3 regions of the Limnohabitans sp. TEGF003 genome follow, and region 3 is predicted to be linked to each of the others. Evidence: predicted binding sites of a transcription regulator. Region 3 holds the regulator's gene; each other region holds the start of a gene.

Region 1 (7,129 bases), 630 kb from region 3:
TGGAGCAGCCGCTGACCAAAATGGCCAAGGCTGCGACAACGGCAGTGCGTTGCACCGTTTGGGAAGACGTAGAGCGAAGGGACAATTTCACAAGCAATCCTTAGGTGGAAATCAAATCAGGCCGCTGGCCTTGAGAGCGGCCTCGACGACAGGTTGTTGCGACTCGGACAGTTCGGTCATGGGCAAGCGCAAGGTCGGGCCGCACAGGCCCATGCGTTGCATGGCCCACTTCACGGGAATCGGGTTGGCTTCGACAAACAGGTTTTTGTGCACGGGCATCAGCTGGAACTGGATGCGCATGGCTTCTTTCACATCACCTCTCAGGGCTGCCATGCACAGCTCGTGCATGAGGCGCGGGGCCACGTTGGCGGTCACGCTCACGTTGCCCGCACCGCCGCAGAGCATCAACGCCACTGCAGTGGGGTCATCGCCGGAGTAGACCGCAAACTCTTTGGGCAGATCGCGGATCAGCCACTGGGCGCGTTCGATGTTGCCCGTGGCTTCCTTGATGCCGACGATGCCGGGCACTTGGGCCAGGCGCAAAACGGTGTCGTGCTGCAGATCGGCCACCGAGCGGCCGGGCACGTTGTACAAAATCACCGGCAAGTCGGGCGTGGCTTCGGCAATCGCGCGGAAGTGCCGGTATTGGCCTTCTTGTGTGGGCTTGTTGTAGTAGGGCACCACCTGCAGCTGGCAGTCGGCGCCGACCTTTTTGGCAAACTTGGCCAGCTCGATGGCTTCGGCCGTGGAGTTGGCACCGCAACCGGCCATGATCGGCACGCGGCCTGCAGCCTGCTCGACGGATACGCGGATGATTTCGCAGTGCTCATCGACCGTGACCGTGGGCGACTCGCCCGTGGTGCCGACCACGCCAATGCAATCGGTTCCCTCGGCCACATGCCAGTCGATCAGTTTTCGCAAAGTGGGGTAATCCACTTGGCCGTCTTCGAGCATGGGGGTGATGAGGGCAGGAATGCTGCCTCGGATGGGGCGAAATTCGGTGGTCATGTCCGGTGTTTCTGAGCAGAAAGAACCCATTCTAACGATTGCAGGCCGCTTTGATGAGCTCGGGCGCAGTGGAATTTCGGTCGCAAGGCTCGGGTAAACCCGGGTGGGTGTCAAGCGGCATGCAATGGCCAGCGTTGCACTTCGCCCGCAGTCAAGGGTCTCACCGCCGCAATGCGTTGGATAAATCGATCTGGCGATGGCTCGAAGCCATCCTCAAAAGCCACGGTGCGCAGGCCAGTGGTCGCTTGCAGCAGTTCGCCCGGCTGCAGCAAAAAGTCGGGCCGCGAAGGTTTGCCGACCGTTTCGTTGCCAGCGGCAAAGGTTTCGTAAATCAACACGCCACCCGGGGCCACGCTGCCCACGATGACGGGCAGCAGCGGCCGCCACAGGTAATGGGTGACCACCACGCAGCCGAAGGTTTGCCCGGGGAAGGGCCAGGGGCCGTTTTCAATGTCGGCGCAGATGACTTCGCCATGCGCTTGGGCCCAAGCCAGCGCCTCGGGGTTGCGGTCCACGCCCTGCACACGGTGGCCCTGCGCTGCCAACCAGCGCATGTGGCGGCCAGCACCACATGCCACATCGAGCACGCGGCTGCCCGGAGCGATCAAATGGGCCCAGCGTTGCAGCCAGGCCGAGGGGTTTTCGGTGCCGTGCATGGCTTCCATCTTGTCTACTCAAAAGCAAGACCACAGCTGTTCGGACAGCATGATCACCACATCGGGTTTGGCATAGAGCCAGAAGGTGATGGCCAGGAGGAGGGCGGCCGCGATGCCAAGCCCGGATTTCCTGTAAGGTGCTCTGTGGGAGGCCGCCCCTGCAGCCGAAGGGGGGGGCAGATCAGAGGGGGTTGAAGCTTGGCTTGCATTCGCGAGCAGGGGCTCGCTCCCACTGGTTAAGTTGGGCGGGCTGTCAGGCATGTTGGTTCTCATGCTGCTTGGGGCGCGTGGCGCTGAATCGGGCTTTCGCGCACAGGCAGATTCACCAGCGCGGCAAACACGCCCAGGGCAATGGCCAAGTACCAGACGATGTCGTAACTGCCGGTTTTGTCATACAGGTAACCGCCGAGCCACACGCCCATGAACGAGCCGATCTGGTGGCTGAAAAAGATGAAGCCGCTGAGCATGGACAAGTGCGCAACGCCAAAAATCTGCGCCACGGCCGCATTGGTGGGCGGCACGGTAGACAGCCACAGCAAGCCCATCACGGCCGAGAAGATGTAGACGCTCATCGGAGTCAACGGGGCCAGCAGGAACAGCACGATGGCCACCGAGCGCGTTGCATAAATGAAGGCCAGGATCTTTTTCTTGGCCATTTTCTGGCCCAAAGTGCCTGCGATGTAAGTGCCAAACACGTTGAACAAGCCGATCAAGGCCAGCGCATAACTGGCCACTTGGGGGGCCAGGCCGTGGTCTTTGAGGTAACTGGGCATGTGCACGCCGATGAACACCACCTGAAAGCCGCACACAAAATAACCCGCCATCAGCAGCTGAAAACTGGGGTACTTGAAGGCTTCTTTCAAGGCCTGGCCAATGGTTTGGTCACGCTTGACTTGGCCGGGCGTGTTCAAGGCAGGTTCGCGCAGGCCCCAAGCCAGGGGAATGATCAGCATCGCTGCCGCGGCCAAAATGACCAGCGCGGTTTGCCAGCCCATCTGGCTGATCAGCAGGCCCTCGACGGGCACCATCAAAAACTGGCCAAAACTGCCGGCCGCTGCCGCCACGCCCATCGCCCAGGAGCGGCGTTCGGCGGGCACGTTGCGACCGATCACGCCATAAATCACGGCGTAAGTGGTGCCCGCTTGCGCGGTGCCAATGATCACCCCGGTGAACAGGGCAAACACCCAGGGGTCGGTCGACCAGGCCATGCCCAAAAGGCCCACGCCATAAATCAAAGCCCCGATGGCAATGACACGAAATGCGCCAAAACGGTCCGCCACCATACCCGCAAAAATGCCCATGAAGCCCCAGGCCAAATTCTGGATGGCCATGGCAAAGGCGAATTCTTGACGGCCCCAGCCTTGGGCTTGGGTGATGGGCTGCAGCCACAAGCCAAAGCCGTGACGGATGCCCATGGACAGGGTGACGATGGCCGCGCCGCAGGCCAGCACTTGGAACAGGGAAAGGGGTTTGTGTTGCATCCCCTGACTTTAACCAATCTCCTTGGCGCAGGCGCTGGCAGTCAAAACTACTGGTTTTGCATCCAGTGGGTCGGCATAAATCCCACTACAATCCGCCACCATGGCCACCCAATCCACTGTCAAAACTTCCAACGAGTACTCTGAAGGCTCGATCCGCGTCCTCAAGGGCCTGGAGCCCGTCAAGCAACGCCCGGGCATGTACACCCGCACCGACAACCCCCTGCACATCATTCAGGAAGTGCTGGACAACGCTGCCGACGAGGCGCTGGCGGGTTACGGCAAAAAAATCAAAGTTGTCCTGCACACCGACGGCTCGGTCAGCATCGAAGACGATGGCCGGGGCATTCCCTTTGGCCTGCACCCCGAAGAAAAAGCGCCTGTCATCGAGCTGGTCTTTACCCGCCTGCACGCGGGCGGCAAGTTCGACAAGGGCAAGGGCGGGGCTTACAGCTTCTCGGGCGGTTTGCACGGCGTGGGCGTGTCGGTGACCAACGCGCTGTCCAAACGCCTGGAGGCCACGAGCTACCGCGAAGGCCAAGTGGCGACGTTGGTGTTTTCGGGCGGCGACGTGACCGAGCCGCTGGTCGCCCGCCCCGCAGGCGAGGGCGACCGCAAACAGGGCACCACCGTGCGCGCCTGGCCTGACGCCAAGTATTTCGAATCCAGCGCCCTGCCCATGAACGAGCTGACGCACCTGCTGCGCAGCAAGGCCGTCCTCATGCCGGGCGTGACGGTGACCTTGGTGAACGAGAAAACCAAGGAAACCCAGCAGTGGCAATACAAAGCCGGTCTGCGCGATTACCTGACCCAAACCCTGAACGGCGACCCGGTGATCCCCTTGTTTGAAGGCGAAGGCTTTGCGGATGGCAACAGCGAAAGCTTTGCCGAAGGCGAGGGCGCTTCATGGGCTGTGGCCTTCACCGAAGACGGTGCGCCGGTGCGCGAGAGCTACGTGAATTTGATCCCCACCAGCGCAGGCGGCACGCACGACAGCGGCTTGCGCGATGGCCTGTTCACCGCCGTCAAAAGCTTCATCGAGCTGCATGGTTTGCTGCCCAAAGGCGTCAAGCTCATGCCCGAAGACGTGTTCGCCCGCGCCAGCTATGTGCTGAGCGCCAAGGTGCTGGACCCGCAGTTTCAGGGCCAGATCAAGGAACGCCTGAACTCGCGCGACGCGGTGCGGCTGGTGTCCAGCTTTGTGCGCCCGGCGCTCGAGCTCTGGCTGAACGAGCATGTGGACTACGGCAAAAAGCTGGCGGAGCTGGCCATCAAGGCCGCGCAAACCCGCCAGAAGGCCGGTCAAAAAGTCGAAAAGCGCAAGAGTTCGGGCGTGGCCGTGCTGCCCGGCAAGCTGACCGATTGCGAAAGTCGCGACATTGCCGACAACGAGGTCTTTCTGGTCGAGGGCGACTCGGCGGGCGGCAGCGCCAAGATGGGCCGCAACAAGGAAACCCAAGCCATCTTGCCCCTGCGCGGCAAGGTGCTCAACACCTGGGAAGTGGACCGCGACCGCCTGTTTGCCAACAACGAAATCCACGACATTTCGGTGGCGATTGGCGTGGACCCGCACGGGCCCAACGACAACCCCGACATGAGCAACCTGCGCTACGGCAAGGTCTGCATCTTGAGCGATGCGGACGTGGACGGCTCGCACATTCAGGTGCTGCTGCTGACGCTGTTCTTCCGCCACTTCCCCAAGCTGATCGAGGCGGGCCACCTGTATGTGGCGCGTCCGCCGCTGTTCAGGGTCGATGCCCCTGCACGCGGCAAAAAGCCCGCGTCCAAAGCCTATGCGCTCGACGAGGGGGAACTCACCGCCATCATCGACAAGCTGCGCAAAGACGGGGTGAAAGAAGGCGCTTGGAGCATCAGCCGCTTCAAGGGTCTGGGCGAGATGAGTGCCGAGCAGCTGTGGGACACCACGCTCAACCCCGACACCCGCCGCCTGCTGCCCATCGAGCTGGGCCCGCTGGACAACGCGGGCACCGAAAGCCTCATGACCCAACTCATGGGCAAAGGCGAAGCCGCCGCCCGCCGCGAGCTGATGGAACTGCACGGCGACAGCATCGAAATCGATGTGTGATGGGCACTGTCATGGCCGCGAACGCGGCCATCCATGCCGGCTTGACTTGGGCCGAATGGTTCCCGGGTCAGAGCGTTCAACCGGTTGGTTGAAAGAAATTTGAATACGTCATTGAAAGTAAGCCATGACTGTTGATTTGTTAACCCCCGTCACCGACGCAGCCCCCGAAGGTGACCACCTCGGCGCCTATGCCCAGCGCGCCTACTTGGAATACGCGCTGTCCGTCGTCAAAGGCCGCGCCTTGCCCGATGTGTGCGATGGCCAAAAGCCCGTGCAGCGGCGCATTTTGTATTCGATGGACCGCATGGGCCTCTCCTACAGCGGCCCCAACAACAACACCGCCGCCAAGCCCGTCAAAAGCGCCCGTGTGGTGGGCGATGTGCTGGGCCGCTACCACCCGCACGGCGACACGGCGGCGTATGACGCGCTGGTGCGCATGGCGCAGGATTTTTCGCAGCGCTACCCGCTGATCGACGGGCAGGGCAACTTTGGCTCTAGAGATGGCGACGGTGCCGCCGCCATGCGTTACACCGAAGCCCGTTTGTCCCGCATCACCAGCTTGCTGCTTGACGAGATCGACATGGGCACGGTGGACTTCATCCCCAACTACGATGGCTCCACCGAAGAGCCGCGCCAGTTGCCCGCCCGCTTGCCCTTCACCTTGCTCAACGGTGCGAGCGGCATTGCCGTGGGCCTGGCCACCGAGATCCCCAGCCACAACCTGCGCGAAGTGGCCGACGCCTGCGTGGCCCTGATCAAAAACGAGAAGCTCAGCGACAGCGAGCTGATGGCCATCATTCCTGGCCCGGACTACCCCGGTGGCGGTCAGATCATCAGCCCGGCCAGCGACATCGCCGATGCTTACCGCACCGGGCGCGGCAGCCTCAAAGTGCGTGCCCGCTGGAAGATCGAAGACCTGGCCCGTGGCCAGTGGCAGCTGGTGGTGACCGAGCTGCCGCAGGGCGTGAGCTCGCAGCGTGTGCTCGAAGAGATCGAAGAGTTGACTAACCCCAAGGTCAAAGCCGGTAAAAAAGCGCTCAGCACCGACCAGCTCCAGCTCAAAGCCAGCATGCTCGCCGTGCTGGACGTGGTGCGTGACGAATCGAGCAAAGACGCCGCCGTGCGCCTGGTGTTCGAGCCCAAGACCAGCCGCATCGAACAGCAGGAACTCATCACAGCCTTGCTGGCCCACACCAGCCTCGAAACGTCTGCGCCGATCAACATGACGTCGGTGGGCATCGACGGCAAACCGGTCCAGAAGTCGTTGCGCCAGATGCTGCTGGAGTGGATCAGCTTCCGCCAGACCACCATCACCCGCCGCAGCCAGCACCGCCTGAACAAGGTGCTGGACCGCATCCACATTCTCGAAGGCCGCCAGCTGGTGCTGCTCAACATCGACGAGGTGATCCGCATCATCCGCCACAGCGACGAGCCCAAGCCTGCACTGATCGAAGCCTTCAAACTCAGTGACCGCCAGGCCGAGGACATCCTGGAGATTCGCCTGCGCCAACTGGCCCGTCTGGAGGCCATCAAGATCGAACAGGAGCTCTCCGAGCTGCGTGAAGAGCAGGGCAAGCTCGAAGAGATTCTGGGCAGCCCCGCCGCGCTGCGCCGCTTGATGATCAAAGAGATCGAAGCCGACGCCAAGACCTTTGCCGATCCGCGCCGCACGCTGATCCAGGAAGAGAAAAAAGCCGTGGCCGAAGTCAAGGTGGTGGACGAACCCGTGACGGTGGTCGTGTCCGAAAAAGGCTGGGTGCGTGCACGCACCGGTCACGGCCACGACGCCACCAGCTTCGCCTTCAAGGCGGGCGACGGCTTGTATGGCACTTTTGAATGCCGCACGGTGGACCAGCTCATCATCTTTGGCAGCAACGGCCGCATCTACAGCGTCCCCGTGG
Region 2 (7,129 bases), 790 kb from region 3:
CTTCAGAGATGCAGTCGGTACCAATGAGCACATCCACCTCTGCAGGCTCTTGCGGCAAGACCAGGGCTTTTTCTTTGGACCGAGGCGAGAACAGCGTGAGCAGCTCTTGAAAGTCGTAGCTCTTTTTGAGGGTGGACTTGGGGCCACCACTGCCAGTGACTTTGCCGGTGTGAATCTGCAGCTGGCTCTGCAGGTCGGGGGCCAGGTTGGCGTAGAGGTAATCGGCCGTGTCGGCAAAGGCGGTGAAGATCAGCACCTTTTTGTTGCCGGGGTTGATCGGGTTGGCGATCTTGTTCAGCACCAAGGCTTTGAGGTGCTGCAGCTTGGCATCGTCTGCAGGGGTGACTTTGTGCATGGAAGCCAACAAGGCATCGATGATTTGCATATCGACCTGAAGGTCGTGCTCCCAAGATGGCAAGTCCATATCGGACAAGCTGATCTTGATGCGCTTGCCGATATCGGAATCGCCCAGGTCGGGCAATTCGTCTTCTTCGGCGTCCAGGTCGACCAAGGCTTCGGTCAGGTCGCTCACATCGGCAGCGCGGCCTGACTGGTTGAAGGCGCGGATTTTGTCTAGCGTGCTGACGTGGTTGGCTTTGAGTGACTCCAGCGTCAAGCGGAAGGATTGCACCGAGCTTTCCAAGCGCTTGAGCAGGTTGGTGGTCATCAGCGCCTGCAGGCTTTTTTCGCGGTCGGCCTGTTTGAGCTTGCCGCCACCGCTGGCCACTTGGGTGTCGTATTGCTCTTCGTACTTTTTCAGGCGGCTTGGCAAGATGTAGCTGATGGGCGCGTAGACGGCCAACTTGAGCAAGGTGAGCTGCCCAAAAATCTCATTGAAGCTCATCACGTCGGTGCGGCTGGTGAGCGGGCTGTGAAAGGTCAGCGGTTTGCGGCGCTCGGGGAATTGGCCGATGTCGGTGGTGTCGTAGAAGGTCTGGATGTGCTTGCGCGAGCGGGCAATGGTGACGCTGTCCAGCAGCTCAAAAAAGTCAAAGTCCAGCGAATCCAAAATGGCACGGGCGGTGCGCTCTTCGGGTGGCAGCTTGGCCCAGTTGTTGAAGCTGGCTTGGGCACCCCGAAAGATTTCTTCAACCGTTTTGCCAGTTTTGAGCTTTTTGCTCAGGTTTTCAGATTCACCTTCGTAGGCCAGTGCCAGCTGGTTGCGCAAGTCATTGAAGCGGTTGTTAACCGGGGTGGCCGAGAGCATCAGCACCTTGGTTTTGACACCCTCTTTGATGACCTTGTTCATCAACTTCTGGTAGCGCGTTTCCTTATCCTTGAAAACGTCGTTGTTGCGGAAGTTGTGCGATTCGTCGATGACCACCAGGTCGTAGTTGCCCCAGTTGATGCGGTTGAGCGGCGTGCCAAACGATTCGCCACTGGTGCGGCTCAGGTCGGTGTGGCAGAGCACGTCGTAGTTGAACCGGTCTTTGGAGAAGATGTTGGTCTTGAGGTTGCGGTTGTAGTTGAGCCAGTTGTCGGCCAGCTTTTTGGGGCACAGCACCAGCACCGATTTGTTGCGCAACTCGTAATACTTGACCACCGCCAGCGCGGTGAAGGTTTTGCCCAAACCGACGCTGTCGGCCAAGATGCAGCCGCTGTAGGTTTCCAGCTTGTTGATGATGCCGGTGGCCGCGTCCTTCTGGTAATTGAAGAGCTTTTTCCAGATCAGCGTGTCTTGGTAACCCGTCAGGTCGTTGGGCAACACGTCTTCGTTGATGTCGTCAAGGAACTCGTTGAAGATGTTGTAGAGCATCAAGAAATAGATGCTCTCGGGGGAGTTTTCTTGGTAGACCGAGTCGATGTGGTCGCAAATTTGCGCCGTCACATCCTGGAGTTTTTGGGGGTCTTGCCAAATTTGATCGAACAAGCTGAGGTAGGTGCCCGTGAAGGTGGGCTCGTCCATCTTGTTGACCAAGTTGGATACGGCATTGCCAGGCTGATAGCCAAGGTCCACGGCGGTAAAGCCGTGCAGCGGCATGTAAGCCGTGTCAGACGTACCAGATGCCCCACCCTGAACACAGGCGAATTGCTGCATGGGCGACTGGGTGTGGTTGGACTTGAACTTGGCTTTGCTGCGAATCCAATCCGCGCACTCTTTGGCGATGGCTTTTTGGGTCAGCTTGTTTCGAAGCTGGATTTCAAACTCGCTGCCGTAAAGGCTACGTTCGCGGTCAAGCTTAGGAATGTGGAATTCGCGTCTTTCCTTGCGAATTTTGTCGGTCACCTCGCTGGCAGTGAAGGTGGGCGCGGTAAAGATGAAATCCAGGCCGTCAATCTTCTGTAGCTCGGACTTGAGGGCTTCGTAGGCGTACATCGAAAAGCACGATGCAGCGACCTTGAGGCGCACGCCGGGCTTGAGTGTCTGCTTGAGGTCATCGCCAAGCAGACGGTTGATGTTGTCTAGGAGTTCCATTTTTAAGGTCGGATTTTTATGCTTTTGCCGTCTCAGACCATGGCGATAGCAACTGAATTTGAATTACTTTGAAGCATTTATAAATATTATCCAATGTACTTGACCTTCAAATCAGCCAACCATGGACCACATCTCTAATGGCGAGACACCAACAGCGCCGAGCGCTTGAGCCTGCTGGAGCAACTCACGATCTTCGGTCACGAGCAAAAGCGGGCTTTGACTGCCTCGATAGACCTCAGATTGCAGACTTTCGAGAATCCGACCATCGGCTCGGTCTGAGCCCTTTCCCCCAGAAAACCACACCCTGAGGTTGTCGGTTTCGCTCCAATGTTGGTCATCTGGCCCATCGAACCAAATATCCGCTTGCAAAAGCGGGTGAATCGCAGCCAGAGTCTTGACGCGATCAATCAGCAAAGCCCTGGCTTTGGCGTTTGGGCCCTGCCCTTCGCGAAAATAGTCGCCGCCAATGATGGGCTTGAGCTTGGGCAAAAGGTTATGGCCGTCAATCAGTAGCCGACATGGTCGGGCATTCAGCAGACAGTCTTCAAGGAGCTGACTGGCGGTAACGGGGGGTGCCAAGTCTTTTGGGTCAGGGTGATGCATGGCATAGATGGCCATGATCTGTCGATTGATGAGTGCATAAGCTTGTTGGCACATGGTCATGCTCCAGGACTCAGTCAGCATGGTGCGTTCCATCGCTTTTTTATGAGCTTGCAAGGCATCGATGTCTTGCATTGTTTGTAGCGTCTGAGCCAATTGACGCAATTGGGGTGCTTGCGGCTGGAGGCTGGTTTGGTTCAGTCGCGCTTCGGTCGCTTCAATATGGGCCGCCAATGCCCGGATTTCGTCCAAAAGCTGGGGTAAGGGGCGAAGGGATTCTTCCTGGGCAGTTTTGAGTGCCGCCAGCAAATGACGCGCTTGGGCCAATTCTTCGGCCACCTGAGACCGAATACCGTAACGTTTGTCTTGCTGAGCCTGCCGGGCGAGCAACTGCTGCGCACTGGTCAGTCGACTGCTGCTGTTGGATGACCAATTGGCCAAGCTTTCGCAGGATTCAAGCCAAGGTGCAAGGCGATTTTTGAGTCCGTCGGCAATGCCTTGTGCCACCCGCTGGTTGAGCTGTGAATGCATGGCGACTAAATCGACGCTGCGTTCACTGGCCAATCGGGTTTGGCCCGCAAGGTCAGCGATGAGTTTGTTGACCTGGCTTTGGAGCTTGTCTCGCTCCGTTGTCAATAAATTTCGCTCTTTTTGGAGTTGGCGATAAAGGGTGCTGGAAACGATGTCCCGCTCTTGCTGTTCTTTGGTCAAGATAGGTGCTGCGGCTACCGTAACTGTGCGGGGCGCAGGGACTTCGTAAGGCACATCCTCAAGAATCGGGCGCAAAGTCTCCAGCAACGGTTTGAAGCGGTTCTTGAATAACTCTTCCTCTTTGGTCTTGGTGGCAACTTTGGCTTTCGGCGGCTTTGCCATTTCAGCCTGGGCCAGCTCACGCACACTTTCACGCGCGTCGAGCAGCATGGCCGCCAATATGGGCAAGCGGCCAAAATGATCGAGCAGTGAGACAAGGCCAAGTTTGATGGCTTTTTCGCTGAGAACGTCAATCAAAGACTCAGACAGCGTAGCGGACCGAAGAATATCCAAAACTGGAGGCGGTGGTGTTTTGAGCTGCAACTTGGCCGTCACCCGTTGACGAAGCTGATCGACGTTGGGTTTGTCTTGCTTAAGCCCGTTGAGCAGTTCAGGCATTTTGCGAGCTGACGTGATCAAGAGCGAATCAGGCATGGCATCTACTGCGTTTTTGTAAAACGTCAGCATTTCATCGTCCAGCGTGTGGTCGTCAACGATCATCTCGGATAGCTTTCACTCTAAAAATGTCAATTTTGGACAAGATTCAATTCTCGTCTGGATAGGTATGACGCGATGGCATTAAGCACATGCGAATTCAATAAAGGACTGTCGGTCGAGGGAATTTCACTTTTCATGAGTTGTCCGCCAGTATCCCTTTTTGGAATAAATCCCCTCCTCCGTCGCCCTGGCATCCCAAAAGTGGCACTCGGGTACGAAGTCGAGCCAAGGCCCGGGTTTTGCCTTCAGTCGGTCAAAGTCGTTGGCTTTCAGGGCTCGCTGCGCCTGGTGCACGTCGTCAAACTGCAGTGCATCGACAACGGCACTGCGGTTGCTGAAGTCGGCCCTTTTGAAACCACTGGGCCTAAGCGTCATGCCCTTATCGTGAAAGAAGTACACCGTGGCTTGTCCGTTGGTCTGCGGCTCGATCAAGGCCCAGTTGTGCGACATCATTCCCAACACTTTGACCCACCAATCACGGTTGCCGATGTGAAACAAGGGTGGAACCATGGGTTGATCGGGCAGATCTGGCATTTGGGTCTTCATGCGACGGGCCTGCCATGCCCATTCAAAGTGAATATCGCCATCGTTGTGGGTGGTTTCAAAGACAAAGGGCTGCTCGTCTTGGCGCTCTATCGCCTGCATGATTTGTTCCGCCCTGGCTGCAAAATCATCTGAAAAGTCATGGTCCAGCGACTGGGCAGCTTCGTCGAAGTGCCCTAGCTCACGCAGTATTTCTGCTCTGAGCAAAATTTGGGAATCGCTGTCAGAGGTCAACAGTTCCAACAAAGCCAGCAAATTGACTTTCTCATCGGCATCAAGTTCATCTGGGCCAGAGTCCATCCGCTCATCGTTGACGCGGTGCCATGCATACAGGCGCAGCTGTTCTGGGTGGGCACTGATGTCATGACTGTGGACGTAATGGGTGCACTGACTGCGGGTTGCCAATTCATAACGAGGGACGTCCCGGTATTGCTCGGCCAAGGCTTCTTGAGCTTTCTTGCTGGCCAAAGCCTCAGGCGTGGGCTTTTCTACAAAGCCGAAACCAGGGAAATAGTTTCTGTACGAAATGGCAGGCTGTGCGCCCGCCATGCAAAACAGCTCATGGCAATGTGGGCAGACCACCAACGGCGGTGTCTGCGGCAACATGCGGGCTTTCATTTGACCGTCAGAGCGGTATTGCGCACCCAGCGTGTTACCTGAACTGAGGGTTCGGCGAGAAAACAAGCCATCGCAGGCGGTGCAACGGTACAGAAGAATGGGTCCGGGGAGCATGCTGAATCCTTTTTCGACAAATGGATCGTATGGGCATGAAAGCTCTCGCCCTGAGCCTTGAGCCCTGTGCATGAATACAGTGCCCCGATGGCATTGACCGCGAGGATTCAGAGACTTGGATCTCTGGGTCATTTATGTCATTTTTGACAAAGTGCCCAGATTTGTGTTCTTCTAAAAAAGGAACAGCACTCATTGGACCCGAGATGAAAGAAACCGAAGTCAAACCCTCTTTGCGCATCAGCCACATCGTTCATGGGCGTGAATCTCGGGGCAACCGCGTGTACTACCTGGTCGACCCCAAGGGTCAGGGCACGTTGTCTGCGGTGCCAGAAACAGTGGTGCTCCGAAGGTGGCGGCAAAGGCGCTTTGACGGTTACCGGTTTTCTGGCACCAGGCTGAGTGCCACCATCTGGCGTGCCGTGTCGAAGGCATTGGGCCAGGACGCCAAACAGTTGTGCAGCATGTCACTGGCTGAGCTGACCCAAGCCATTGCGCGTAAGCGACCTGCATTGCGACAGGCGTTCCTGGCATTACCTGCGCCCGAGGCCTTGCACACGCTGTTTGCTGTATGCGGCCCCAGTCGTCTGCAAGCGATTCTGAATAAGCATCTGTCAGCAGCACACGCTGGTTTATCGGGGGTGCCTGACTTGTTTGTCTATGCCATACAACTTTCGACAGGCAAACCAGCCATAGCCCGGTTTGTGGAGGTCAAAAAACCCGAGGAGCCAGCATCCCAAGTCCAGTTGGATGAAATTGCCTTTCTCAATGGTTTGGGCTTGCACGCCAGGGTGCTGCGCTTGAAGGAACGCGCTTCGACACTGAAATAAAGAACAGTGCCATGGGTCATGCACTGAGCCTAGATCCGGGCAACCTCCGTCCACTTTCACAAAGGTAGAACATGAGCAAAAAATCCGTAGACGAAATCATTTCGATGGCGAAGAACATCACCAACCAAGCTGCAAATGCTGGTGAAGCGGCAGCGGTATCGCCGGAACTGATGGATGCGATCCAGTCGGTGGCTGCACAGATCAAGCGTTCAGCGGGGGCTGACAGCGGGCTGGCCGCACTGGTGGATCAAGTGCAGGCGCTTGCCAAGGGCGCTGACAAAAAGTGAATGCCCCATGTCGCTGGAAATCCGAAACTGCCAATTTCGCTTTGAGTGTCCGAAAACTTGGGATTCGTTGACAAAGACATCGACATCGACGGTGCGGTTTTGCGACCAATGCCGACGCGACGTTCACTATTGCAAAACGCCAACCCAACTTCACGCGGCCATGGTGAAAAACCAGTGTGTAGCGGGCCCAGTGGGGTAGGCCTCGCAGTCAAGCCTTGGTCATCAAAGACTCAAGTTCGGTCACCGCCTGACTGAACTCACCCAACAGTGGGCTAGACCAACCATCTGACAGGGACTGCAGGCACCCTTTGTAATACCAAATTTGCTTGTCTGCGGCTTTGTTGGCACTACCAGCCATCTCGTTTTTCCAGGCCGTAGCGCCCTTGGCGCGGATATCGCGCAAGGTGTTGCTGAGGTTGTGCAACTTGTCTGCCGTCACGACGAGTCTTGCGTTGTGTGGCTCTTCGCGCATGCGG
Region 3 (7,129 bases):
GTTTGGCCCGCATCACGTATTGGCGTGAAGGGGTGATCAGCTTGTAGGTGGGGTTCGATTGGCCGCCCTTGAACATTTCCACGCTCAAGGGGCCTGCAAAGCCGGGCAGCTTGGCCGTGAGCCAGCTTTCCAAGGCCGGGATGTCGAATGTGTGGGTGCCGGTGACAGGCCGGGTCCCCACGAAATGATCAAAAGCACTCATGGGGTGACCCGTCGAAAATCAAGGGCCGCTGCAGTCAGCGGTGAGATGGAAAAACTGTGGCGCGTCAGTGGTCCGCGTTCACGATCAGCAGCAATGCGTCGCGATCGAGCACAACCAAGCCACCGGGCTCGATGCGGATGATCTGCTCGCGTTCCATTTGCTTGAGTTCCTGGTTGACGCGCTGGCGCGACGCACCCAGCAGCTGGGCCAGTTCTTCCTGCGCCAGTTGCAGGCTGATGCGGATCGCCTTGGCGTCCGACAGACTGGGCACGCCGTAGCTGCGCAGCAAGTGGTTGAGCTGTTTGGCCAGCCGGGCCCGCAAGGGCAGGGTGTTGAGGTCTTCCACCAAGCCATAAAGCTGGCGAATGCGGCGCGACTGCAGGCGCAGCATGGCTTCGTAAAATTCGACGTGCTGCGACAGGATTTTCTTGAAGTCGGCCTTGGCCACGTTGAGCGTGGTCGTGTCGCCGTGTGCATAACAATCGTGCGTGCGGCGGTCCCCGTCGAAGATCGACACATCGCCAAACCAGATGCCCGGCTCCACATAGGTCAAGGTGATCTGCTTGCCCGACACCGAGGTCGAGCTCACGCGGACTGCGCCCTTGGCACAGGCAATCCATTGCTCGGGCGGGTCTCCCCGTGCCGCGAGCATGTCGCCGTCCTTGAAACGTTTGACGTAAGCGCATCGAAGTATGTCGTGACGAAGTGAAGGTGAAAGGGTTGAGAACCAGCGACCACCATTGATCGCCTCTCTTTCCTCCATTGTCAGAATCGGTTCGTCCATGCTCTGTCCTTTGAGTGACTGGGAATCGTTTTTTTGTCGCCTGGGGGACCAGTCGCTTTATTCGTATTCGGGTTTTTGCTTGTTCAGGAATGCAGAAATGCCGATGCCCGCATTGGCGTGGTGCAGGTTTTTCACAAAGTGGTCGCGCTCACGCGCCAGTTGCGCATTGAGGTTGCTGCCGTCGGCATCGCCCAGCAATTCCTTGATGCTGGCCAGCGCATTGGGAGCGCGGGCGTTGAGCTGTTCGCTCAGTTGCAAAGCCTGCTGCAGGGCTTGTCCGGCATCCACCAGTCGATTCACCACGCCCAGCTGCTGCAAACGTTCTGCGCCGATGCGCTCGCCGCACATCAGCAGCTCGGTGGCCAGTTGGCGCGGCACAGCGCGCGACAGACTCCAGCTGCCCCCGCCATCGGGCGACAAGGCAATCGAGCTGTAGGCCATCACGAACACGCTGTTGCGGGCGGCCACGATCATGTCGCAAGCCAATGCCAGCGAAAAACCGGCGCCGGCCGCAGGACCTTCCACCGCCGCAATCACCGGTTTGGGGAAGGTCCGGATGGCTTCGATCCAGTTGTGCAGGCCTTCGATGCTTTGCGCTTGGTGTTCGGGTGGCAACTGGCGGTTGTTTTGCAGGCGCTGCAAATTGCCACCTGCGCTGAAGATGCCGTTGGCCCCGGTGATCACCACGCTGCGCACATCGGCGCTGGATTCGGCCACGCTCAAGGCTTCGACGCCTGCGGCGTACATCTCGGGGCCGAGGGCGTTGCGAAACTCCGGGTTGCTGAGGGTCAAAACCAGGGTCTGGCCTTCGCTGGTGCTGAGCAATTGGGCGGTCATGGGCGTCCTTGGTGTGGGGGCGGGTCAGTCTTCGGTGTGCATCAACGACAGGCCAATAGCCCCACGGCGGCGCAACCAGGGGCTGGGGCGATAGCGTGGGTCACCATAGACCGTTTGCAGGTTGAACAGCACTTCCAGCACATTGGTCGGGCCATAACGGTTGCCCATGGCCAAAGGTCCCAAGGGGTAAGCCAAGCCCAACGTGACAGCCGTTTCCAGGTCTTGCGGGGTGCAGATGCGCTGCTGGCAAATGTCGGAGGCGATGTTCACGATGGTGGCCACCACGCGCTGGGTGACAAAACCGCCGCTGTCGCGGATCACCGATACGGCCTTGCCGTCGCGGGCAAACAGGGCGTGCGCAGCATCGCGCATGTCGGCGCGGGTGGCAGGGTTGGTGGCCAGCACGCGGCGTTTGGTGGCGGCGTCGTCGATCAGCATGTCGATGCCCACCGTGCGGGCTGGGTCCAGGCGTTCGACCACGGCCACCGTGGTGATGTCAAAACCCAAGGGCGCCACCAGGGTCAGCGCCTCAGGCGATGGGGAGGCACCGGTTTCGATTTTGGCACCCAGGTCCTTGAGCAGCTGCAGCAGCTCCATGCGGCGTGCCGCGCGGGGCGAGACCCAAACGGGCGGGATGTTGTCGACCACAGGCACAGGCGGCTCGGCAGGCACTTGGGCCACACCGTCGACGTATTTGTAGAAACCATCGCCGACCTTTTTGCCGACCACACCACCGGCCAGGCGCTGGGCCGTGATCACATTGGGGCGGTAGCGTGGCTCTTCGTAATACTGGTGGTAGATCGCTTCGATCACATGGTGCGAAACATCGAGCGCTGTCAAGTCAAACAACTCGAACGGGCCGAGTTTGAAACCCACCTGGTCGCGCAGGATGCGGTCGATGGTGGCGAAATCGGCAATGCCCTCGCTCACGATGCGCAGCGCTTCGGTGCTGTAGCCACGGCCCGCGTGGTTGACGATGAAGCCGGGGGTGTCTTGTGCTTGCACGGGCGTGTGGCCCATCTGACGCGCAAAGTCGGACAGGCGCTGGCACACGGCCGGATCGGTTTTGAGACCTGCAATGACCTCGACCACTTTCATGAGCGGCACGGGGTTGAAGAAGTGGTAACCGGCAAACTGGCCAGGGCGCTGCAAGGCGGCGGCAATGGCCGTGACCGAGAGCGATGAGGTGTTGGTCACCAGCACGGCGCTGGGGGCCAGCACTTTTTCCAGATCACTGAACAGGCTTTTCTTGATCTCGAGCTTTTCCACAATGGCCTCGACCACCAGCTCGCAGCCCGCCAGGTCTTGCAGCGTGGCAGCGCCCAGCAGGCGGCTTTTGTGGCCAGCCACAGCTTCGGCCGTCAGGCGGCCTTTTTCCTGCAGCTTGTCCCACTGCTGAAACACCGCGTCGCGGGCTTTGGCGATGGCTTCGGCCTGCGTGTCGTACAGCCAGACCTGGCTGCCTGCTTGTGCGGCGATTTGGGCGATGCCCCGGCCCATGGCGCCGGCGCCGATGATGGCCACTTTGGAGAATGCAAGGGTCATAAAAAAGAAGTCTTAAAGGGATTCAATATGGCATCTAACAATTGCCGCCAGCGGTTTGCAGATTCCGGCTTGTACAGCAGAAGAACACCCAAGATTATGGCCTGAGTTCACCCACCAAAAGGTGTGGGCGTACAGGCTCAGCGACGCACTTGCAGGGCGCCGGGATTGACGATGTTGGTGGGGGTGCCTTTGATGAAATTCACCACGTTGTCGAACGCGGCACCGAAATACAGTTCGTAATTGTTCTTTTCGACATAACCGATGTGCGGTGTGCAAATGCAGTTTTCCAGGCGGAGCAGGGCCGAGCCTTGCAAAATGGGCTCGGATTCGAAGACGTCGATGGCTGCCAAGCCGGGGCGACCGCGGTTCAAGGCACCGATCAGTGCGTTGGGTTCGATCAATTCGGCGCGCGAGGTGTTCACGAACAAGGCAGTAGGCTTCATTCGACCCAGGTCATCGCTTTTGACCAGGCCCTGGGTGGCTTCGTTGAAGCGCAAATGCAGCGACAACACATCGGATTCTTCAAAAAAGGCAACGCGACTGCTGGCGGCCCTGTGGCCATGCTGGACGGCCCGCGTGCGAGACTCGTCGCTGCCCCAAACCATGACATCCATGCCAAAGGCCTTGCCGTATCCGGCCACCAGCTGACCAATCTGGCCGTATCCCCAAATGCCCAGCGTTTTGCCGCGCAGCACGGTGCCCAGTCCGAAATTGGCGGGCATGGAGCCGGCCTTCAGGCCCGATTGCTGCCAGGCGCCGTGTTTCAGGTTGCCGATGTACTGAGGCAGTCGACGGGCCGCGGCCATGATCAAGGCCCAGGTCAGCTCGGCGGGCGCGACCGGAGAGCCGACACCTTCGGCCACGGCCACGCCGCGTTCTGTGCAGGCGGCCAGATCGATGTGCCCACCCACCCGGCCTGTCTGGGCAATCAGCTTCAAGCGCGGCAGTTTTTCGATCAGGGCCCGCGTGAGCTGGGTGCGTTCGCGGATCAGCACGATGATGTCTGCGTCTTTCAAACGCACAGACAGCTGCCCGATGCCCTTGACGGTGTTGGTGTAGACCTTGGCCGGGAAGTTCTCGAGTTTGACTGCGCAGTCGAGTTTGCGCACTGCATCTTGGTAGTCGTCAAGGATCACAATGTTCATCCCTCCATTGTGCCTTGACGAGGCGACCCCTTCAGGTCAGCCGGACGGCATTGGAGGTCAAATGCGGGCCTGTGCGGCTTCCAGTGCGGCCAGGCGGTCCAGTTCGGCGCAGACATCGGCCATGCGCCCTGAAATCACCATGCGACCGGCACCTTTGACCCGTTGATCGCTGTCGGTCACCCGCACAACGCGCAGGGCGGGTGTGGCCACAGCTGGGGTGCGTTGCGGCTGGGGCGCGTTTCGCGCTGCCAGAGGCCCGCACGCTGGCTGGCGTGTGGCCCAGACCGGCCGCAAATAGGCCTTGCTGCGTTGCGGTTTGACCGCAACAGGTGATGCACGGTGGAGACTGGAGAGGCCTTGAAAAAGACCCGAAAAAGCAAGCAGAGCGATTCCCATGTGAAACCTTTCAAAAGCATGGAGGTTGGACACAGGCAGGATTGCTGAAGAAGCCTGTTGCATCAGGGCTGGCAGAACCATGCTGCCAGCGCCCGCCACCTGATGCAACAAGCAGGTGCTTTACATCAGGAGGGTGTTGCGGATCAGGCCCACGGCCAAGCCTTCGATGTCGAAGGGCTCTTCGGGGTTGACCACGATCGTGGGGTAGTCGGGGTTTTCGGGCAAAAGCTCGATGCCGCCGCTGGTCTTGCGAAGCCGCTTGACGGTGACTTCATCGCCCAGCCGTGCCACCACAATTTGCCCGTTGCGGACTTCTTTGGTGGATTTCACGGCCAGCAGGTCGCCGTCCATGATGCCTGCGTCCCGCATGGACATGCCGCGAACGCGCAGCAAGTAATCGGGTGGCTCGGCAAACAAGCTGCTTTCAATTTGATAGGTCCGGTCCACATGCTCTTGCGCCAAAATGGGAGAACCGGCTGCAACACGGCCGACCAGCGGCAAACTCAATTGACCCAAGCCGGGCAGGGTGAGGCTGAACAAGTCGGACGGTGCCCGCAAAGCGCTGCGGTTGCTGCCTTTGAGGCGGATGCCGCGCGATGTGCCGCTGACCAGCTCGATGGCGCCTTTGCGGGCCAAGGCCTTGAGGTGTTCTTCAGCCGCGTTCGCCGACTTGAAGCCCAGCACGCTGGCGATTTCGGCACGCGTGGGTGGGGCACCGGTGTTGGCGATGGTGTTCTGGATCAGTTCCAGAATTTCCTGCTGCCGGGCGGTGAGTTTGGGGCTGTCGGACATGGCGGTCTCCTTGTAGGAAATGGATGAAGCTGTTGTTTCATCCAGTGACTGTATTTTTAACCAGTTTTTAGGGCTGTGCAAGTGGTAGACGCAAAAAAAATTCAAAAAATCGTGGTTTTGGGCACAGGGGGCACCATTGCCGGCACGGCCGCGAGCGCCGCAGACCACACGGCGTACACCGCCGGACAGCTGGGGGTGCAGCAGCTGCTGGACGCAGTGCCGGGCCTGGGTGATGCCCTGCAAGGCGATCAGCTGGTGTGCGAGCAAGTGGCGCAGCTCGACAGCAAGGACATGGACCACGCCACCTGGCAGGTCTTGGCGCAACGTGGTGTCCACTGGCTCGCGCAGGCGGACGTGGGGGGCATCGTCATCACACACGGCACCGACACGCTGGAAGAAACCGCCTGGTTCTTGCAAATGCTGCTGCGCACCCACAAACCGGTGGTGCTGACCTGCGCGATGCGCCCGGCCACGGCGCTCTCGCCCGATGGGCCACAAAATGTGATCGACGCCATCGCTGTGGTACGCGACCCGATGGCTCGGGGGGTGTTGGCCGTTTGTGCGGGGCGCATCCACAGCGCCCGTGACGTGCAAAAAGTCCATCCTTACCGCTTGGACGCTTTCAGCTCGGGCGAGGCAGGACCGCGCGGCTGGGTGGAGCAAGGCGTTGTGCGTTGGACAGACCCGGGCGCTTGGCCAGTGGCGCATGCTCATGCCCAGCTGGCGCTTGGGCAGCCTGCTGCCGATTGGCCTTGGGTCGAGGTCGTGCCCAGCCATGCCGGTGCCGACGCCAGGCAAGTGGATGCCTTGGTGGCTGCAGGTGTGAAGGGGCTGGTGGTGGCGGGCACTGGCAACGGCACGGTGCACCAGGCCCTGTGGGTGGCGCTCGCCCGAGCGCAGGACCAAGGTGTGGCCGTGCGCGTGGCCACCCGCTGCGCCGAAGGCCAGATCGTGGGGCAACCCGCTTTGCAGACAGCCCCACGAGGTCTGAACGCCTACAAGGCGCGGGTGAGCTTGATGCTGGATTTGATGGGCCAGGTCTGACCTCGCCCTGAAAACACAAAGCCCCGCAGGGCGGGGCTTTGTGGGGGTGGCTGAGCTGAAGAATCAGCTCGCCAGCGCCTCGAAAGCACGGGCGGTGATGTCTTCCACGCTGCCTGTGCCTTGAATGGCGCGGTATTTGGGGGCGGCGGCGGGGTCTTGTTTGGCCCAGCCAGAGTAGTAGTCCACCAGTGGGCGTGTCTGGGCGCTGTAAACATCCAGACGCTTCTTCACGGTTTCTTCCTGGTCGTCGGCACGTTGCACCAAGGGCTCGCCAGTCAGGTCGTCGACACCAGCCACCTTGGGCGGGTTGAATTTGACATGGTAGGTGCGGCCAGAGGCGGGGTGGGAGCGGCGGCCGCTCATGCGTTCGATGATGGCATCAAA

The links. Region 3 encodes LexA, which represses DNA repair genes until DNA is damaged. Its sites were predicted from a motif close to ACTGTATNNNNATACAGT; they were not measured.
Region 1: the regulator LexA is predicted to act here: its motif matches at 3,195-3,212, upstream of ACZ5RT_RS11875 (DNA topoisomerase IV subunit B).
Region 2: the regulator LexA is predicted to act here: its motif matches at 5,603-5,620, upstream of ACZ5RT_RS12340 (VRR-NUC domain-containing protein).

Annotation. Positions count from the first base shown of each region.
Region 1 is NZ_AP029225.1:2,441,643-2,448,771, reverse strand. It holds gene bamC (outer membrane protein assembly factor BamC) at 1-85, opposite strand, end outside; gene dapA (4-hydroxy-tetrahydrodipicolinate synthase) at 112-1,008, opposite strand; gene ACZ5RT_RS11885 (class I SAM-dependent methyltransferase) at 1,119-1,664, opposite strand; gene ACZ5RT_RS11880 (MFS transporter) at 1,934-3,145, opposite strand; gene ACZ5RT_RS11875 (DNA topoisomerase IV subunit B) at 3,246-5,228, shown strand; gene parC (DNA topoisomerase IV subunit A) at 5,353-7,129, shown strand, end outside.
Region 2 is NZ_AP029225.1:2,602,406-2,609,534, forward strand. It holds gene ACZ5RT_RS12325 (helicase-related protein) at 1-2,416, opposite strand, end outside; gene ACZ5RT_RS12330 (NYN domain-containing protein) at 2,528-4,267, opposite strand; gene ACZ5RT_RS12335 (hypothetical protein) at 4,391-5,539, opposite strand; gene ACZ5RT_RS12340 (VRR-NUC domain-containing protein) at 5,743-6,366, shown strand; gene ACZ5RT_RS12345 (hypothetical protein) at 6,438-6,653, shown strand; gene ACZ5RT_RS12350 (HD domain-containing protein) at 6,862-7,129, opposite strand, start outside.
Region 3 is NZ_AP029225.1:1,816,226-1,823,354, forward strand. It holds gene ACZ5RT_RS08985 (phosphotransferase) at 1-202, opposite strand, end outside; gene ACZ5RT_RS08990 (Crp/Fnr family transcriptional regulator) at 267-986, opposite strand; gene ACZ5RT_RS08995 (oxepin-CoA hydrolase, alternative type) at 1,044-1,823, opposite strand; gene ACZ5RT_RS09000 (3-hydroxyacyl-CoA dehydrogenase) at 1,848-3,368, opposite strand; gene ACZ5RT_RS09005 (D-2-hydroxyacid dehydrogenase family protein) at 3,506-4,513, opposite strand; gene ACZ5RT_RS09010 (hypothetical protein) at 4,571-4,909, opposite strand; gene lexA (transcriptional repressor LexA) at 5,030-5,701, opposite strand; gene ACZ5RT_RS09020 (asparaginase) at 5,777-6,745, shown strand; gene adk (adenylate kinase) at 6,809-7,129, opposite strand, start outside.